2 regions of the Kitasatospora sp. NPDC001261 genome follow, and region 1 is predicted to be linked to the other one. Evidence: predicted binding sites of a transcription regulator. Region 1 holds the regulator's gene; the other holds the start of a gene.
The links. The regulator HrcA, encoded in region 1, represses chaperone genes, less so after heat shock. The targets are predictions, from matches to a motif close to TTNGCACTCNGNNNNNCNGAGTGCNAA.

Region 1 (2,385 bases):
CTGGGGGAACTGCTCCGGGGACACCTGGCGGGCGCCCATCGCCCGTTCGGTGATCTTGTCGCTGAACCAGAACTGGGCCACGAACAGCCCGCCTGAGATCAGGACGATCAGTGGCCAGGCGCCGCGCAGCAGCGCGATCAGCAGGCCGGTGAAACCGACGTACAGCAGCCCGATCACGAACATCGTCGCGACCATGCGGCCGGTCAGGCCGCGGTCCGGCGCGAAACGGGTGTGCTGGCCCGAGCTCGACATCGCTTGCTCCTCCATTCGCCGTCGCTTTCGATGCTGCCACCCGGACGGCCTCCCGGCACCACCCCGGCGCCGGGAGGATCGAACCGCCGGGGCCCCGCGGGCCGTGAGCGGAACTGCGGGGAGGATCACCCCGGTCCGGCCGTTCCTGCCGTAGGACCCGGGCCTTACACTGGCAGGTACGGTTTTGGCACTCGCGTGTTCAGAGTGCCAGGGCAAGGGTCTTCGGAGCGGCCCGCAGCAGCAAGGGACACAGTCGGACAACGTGCGAAGACGGAGGTGCGTGCCCCATGGCCGGTGAGGTCCGCCAGCTGGACGAACGCAAGCTCGCCGTGCTCCGCGCGATCGTGCAGGACTACGTGGGCACCGAGGAGCCGGTCGGCTCCAAGGCCCTGGTGGAACGGCACAACCTCGGGGTCTCGCCGGCGACCGTCCGCAACGACATGGCGGCGCTGGAGGAGGAGGGCTACATCCACCAGCCGCACACCAGCGCCGGCCGCATCCCGACCGACAAGGGGTACCGCCTCTTCGTCGACAAGCTCGCCGAGATCAAGCCGATGAGCGCCCCCGAGCGCCGGGCCATCCGGCACTTCCTGGACGGCGCGGTCGACCTGGACGACGTGGTCGCGCGCACCGTGCGGCTGCTCGCCCAGCTGACCCGGCAGGTCGCGGTGGTGCAGTACCCCTCGCTGACGCGCTCCACCGTCCGGCACATCGAGCTGGTGGCGCTGGCCCCGGCCAAGGTGATGCTGGTGCTGATCACCAACACCGGCCGGGTCGAGCAGCGGATGGTCGACTGCCCGGGCCCGGTCGGCGAGACGGTGCTGGCGGACCTGCGGGCCCGGATCAACGCGAGGGCCGCCGGCCGGCGCCTCCCGGAGGTCCCGGGGCTGCTGGAGGAGCTGCCGGCGCAGTTCGAACCGGCCGAGCGGCCGACCGTCAGCACGGTCCTGGCGACCCTGTTCGAGACGCTCGCCGAGCAGAACGAGGAGCGGATCATGCTGGCCGGCACGGCCAACCTGACCCGCTTCGGGCACGACTTCCCGCTCAGCATCCAGCCGGTGCTGGAGGCCCTGGAGGAGCAGGTCGTCCTGCTCCGCCTCCTGGGTGAGACCGCGGACGCCGCGATGACGGTCCGGATCGGGCGGGAGAACACCTACGAGGGGCTGACTTCCACGTCCATCGTCTCGGTCGGCTACGGTTCGGGCGACGAGAGCGTGGCGAAACTGGGTGTGATCGGTCCGACCCGGATGGACTACCCGGGCACAATGGGGGCGGTGCGAGCGGTGGCGCGGTACGTGGGCCAGATCCTGGCCGAGTCCTAGCAAAGGCCGCCGTCGGAAATCCGGCGGCGGTGACCAGTCGCAGCACTACTACAGGCGGAACAAGCGGAGCATTTGGTGGCCACGGACTACTACGCGGTACTCGGCGTCCGACGGGATGCGGGGCAGGACGAGATCAAGAAGGCGTTCCGGCGCCTGGCGCGCGAACTGCACCCGGACGTCAACCCGGACCCGAAGACGCAGGAGCGGTTCAAGGAGATCAACGCCGCTTACGAGGTGCTCTCCGATCCGCAGAAGCGCCAGGTCTACGACCTCGGCGGGGACCCGCTGTCCCCGGGCGGCGGCGCGGGCGGCTTCGGCGCCGGCGCGGCGGGCTTCGGCTTCTCCGACATCATGGACGCCTTCTTCGGCGCCGCGGCCGGCCAGCGAGGCCCGCGCTCGCGCACCCGCCGGGGCCAGGACGCCATGATCCGGCTGGAGATCACCCTGGAGGAGGCCGCTTTCGGCACCACCAAGGAGCTCCAGGTCGACACCGCCGTCACCTGCACCACGTGCAGCGGCGAGGGCGCGGCCCCCGGCACCTCGGCGCAGACCTGTGACATGTGCCGCGGCAAGGGCGAGGTCTCCCAGGTCACCCGGTCCTTCCTGGGCCAGGTCATGACCTCCCGCCCCTGCCCGCAGTGCCAGGGCTTCGGCACCGTCGTGCCGACCCCGTGCCCGGAGTGCGCCGGCGACGGCCGGGTGCGCGCCCGCCGCACGCTGACCGTCAAGATCCCGGCCGGTGTCGACAACGGCACCCGGATCCAGCTGGCCGGCGAGGGCGAGGTCGGCCCCGGCGGCGGCCCGGCCGGCG
Region 2 (2,385 bases), on a different contig from region 1:
CGTGACCTCACCGGTCGGGCTCACCTCGCAGGGCCCCTTGAGGCAGGAACTGTAGGACGCGAGGTCCTTGGTCCCGAAGACGCCGACGATCGGATTGATCACGCCTTTGACGAAGGCGTTGACGATGTTGGTGAAAGCCGCGCCGATGACCACGGCGACGGCGAGTTCGACGACATTTCCACGCAGCAGGAATTCCTTGAAGCCTTTCATGCCGCCTCGAACGACGAAGTCGCCTCCCGGTTACGGGTGATCTTCCGCAGCCCCGGACTGACAACCCGTCCGGCCCAGTGCGCCTCCCTGGGGCGGTGGCAGCCCGGCCCGCGCGGGCCCCAGTGCCAGCGCCGACGCCACCGCGAGCAGCACCAGGACGGGCACGGCGGCCCGCCGCCGCACCGCACTGCGCCAGCGGTGCCACCCGCCGCACCCGCGCCGGATCGGCGGGAAGCTCGGCAGCTCCTGCCGGGGCGGCACGGCGGGCGCGGGCAGTGGCAGCGGCAGGGGGAGGGAGAAGCTCGCGGTCGTCATCGACGCACCTCCGGGGTGTCGGCGGGCCGGCCCCTCGCGGACCGACCGGATGCCCACACGATGGGCGTTTCCGGCGAACTCGGAAAGCCCTTTCCCCAGGCCTGTGGACAACTCGCCCCTGTGGACAACTTCGTTCACTCGCCGGAGTGAGGTCGACCCCTCCGGGGTGACAGGGCGCCCGGGCGGGCATGCGAAAAGGCCCGCCGCCCCGCGTGGAAGCGGGGTCGACGGGCCTTTCCCGGGTCTACGGGCCGTCCGGGCCGATGGTGCCCGGCGCCGGGATCAGCTCGCGGCCGGAGCCGGGCTGGACGAGGTCGAGGAGCCGGAGCCCGACGACGTCGACGAGGAGGACGTGGACGCGGTGGACGACGTCGAGGGGGTCGACGACGACCCGGCGCCCACCGAGCTGCTGGAGGACGAACGGCTGTCGGTCCGGTAGAAGCCGGAGCCCTTGAACACGACGCCCACGGCCGAGAAGACCTTGCGGAGCCGTCCCTGGCAGTCGGGGCACGTGGTCAGCGCCTCGTCGGTGAACTTCTGCACCGCCTCCAGGCCGTTGCCGCACTCGGTGCACTGGTACTGGTACGTGGGCACTTGTCTTCCTCCTGGCACTCTCGCCTGATGAGTGCTAACGATGGTCAATGATGCGGCATTCCGCGGGATCAGTCCAGCGACCCCGGTGTGAGATCGGCCCCGGAACACCCGTCGGCCGCCGTCGGCCCGGTTCCCGGACGACACCCGCGCAGCCTCCGGCCGCCGTCGGCTCAGCACCGGCGGCCGGAGGCCCGGCCCCCGGCCGCCGCCCCGCTCAGCCCTCGGCGACACCCGCCAGCTGCATCGGACGCCCGCCCTCCGCGGTCCCCGCAGCGGCGGTCTCCTCGCCCCGCGGCGCCACCAGCAGGTGCCGCAGCGAGGCCAGCACGACCAGTCCGAGCCCGGCCCCGACCACCGGCACCAGGAACCCGGTGGAGGGCCCGTGCCCGTCGATCAGCCGGCCGGCCGCCATCGAGCCGACCGCCAGTCCCAGCCCGATGGCGCCGGTCAGCCAGGTGAAGGCCTCGGTCTTGGCCCCGTCCGCGACCAGCGTCTCGACCAGGGTGTAGCCGCTGATCAGGGTCGGCGCGATGGCCAGCCCGCAGACCAGCCCGGCGACGGTCAGCGCGACCAGGTTGGGCATCGCCCACAGCACCGAGCAGCCCAGCACCAGCAGCGCGTAGCTGAACAGCATCCGCTGCTGCACCGGCCGCCGCCAGGCGATCACGCCGTACAGCACGCCGGCCAGCATGGAGCCGCCGGCGAAGATCCCGTACACGGTGCCGCCGGCGTCGTGCTGCCCGACCGAGTCGGCGAAGGCGTTCACCGAGACCTGCATGCCGCCGAACACCGCGCCGACCCCGAGGAAGGTCCCGGCCAGCAGCCGGACGCCGGGGGAGGCGAGCGCCGAGGCGCGCCTGGTGCCGGGCTGCGGCACGATCCGGGCCGGGGCGGTGCCCCGCTGGGCGGCGAAGGCCAGGCCGCCGACGAGGGTCAGCGCGGCCTCGGCGACCAGGGCGGTGGCCGGGTTGGCGAGGGCGGCGATGCCGGAGGCCAGGATCGGGCCGATCACGAAGGTGAACTCGTCCGTCACGGACTCGAAGGCGAAGGCGGTGCTCACCCGGGCCGCGGAGGCGTCGGAGGCGCCGTCGGCGGTGAACCTGGCGACCCAGCGGGCCCGGACCATCGCGCCGACCTGCGGCACGCTCGCACCGGCCGGCACGGCGGCCAGGAACAGGCTCCAGGCGGGCGCGTGGCCGAGCGCGAGGGCGATCAGCACGCCGACCGAGACGGCGTGCACCAGGACGGTCGGGACGAGCACCGAGG

Region 2: the regulator HrcA is predicted to act here: its motif matches at 1,131-1,157, upstream of ACFY4B_RS35055 (FmdB family zinc ribbon protein).

The regions. Positions count from the first base shown of each region.
Region 1 covers NZ_JBIAXP010000001.1:504,202-506,586, reverse strand. The annotation lists gene htpX (zinc metalloprotease HtpX) at 1-252, opposite strand, end outside; gene hrcA (heat-inducible transcriptional repressor HrcA) at 540-1,574, shown strand; gene dnaJ (molecular chaperone DnaJ) at 1,650-2,385, shown strand, end outside.
Region 2 covers NZ_JBIAXP010000033.1:75,556-77,940, reverse strand. The annotation lists gene mscL (large conductance mechanosensitive channel protein MscL) at 1-210, opposite strand, end outside; gene ACFY4B_RS35060 (hypothetical protein) at 241-525, opposite strand; gene ACFY4B_RS35055 (FmdB family zinc ribbon protein) at 808-1,119, opposite strand; gene ACFY4B_RS35050 (MFS transporter) at 1,334-2,385, opposite strand, start outside.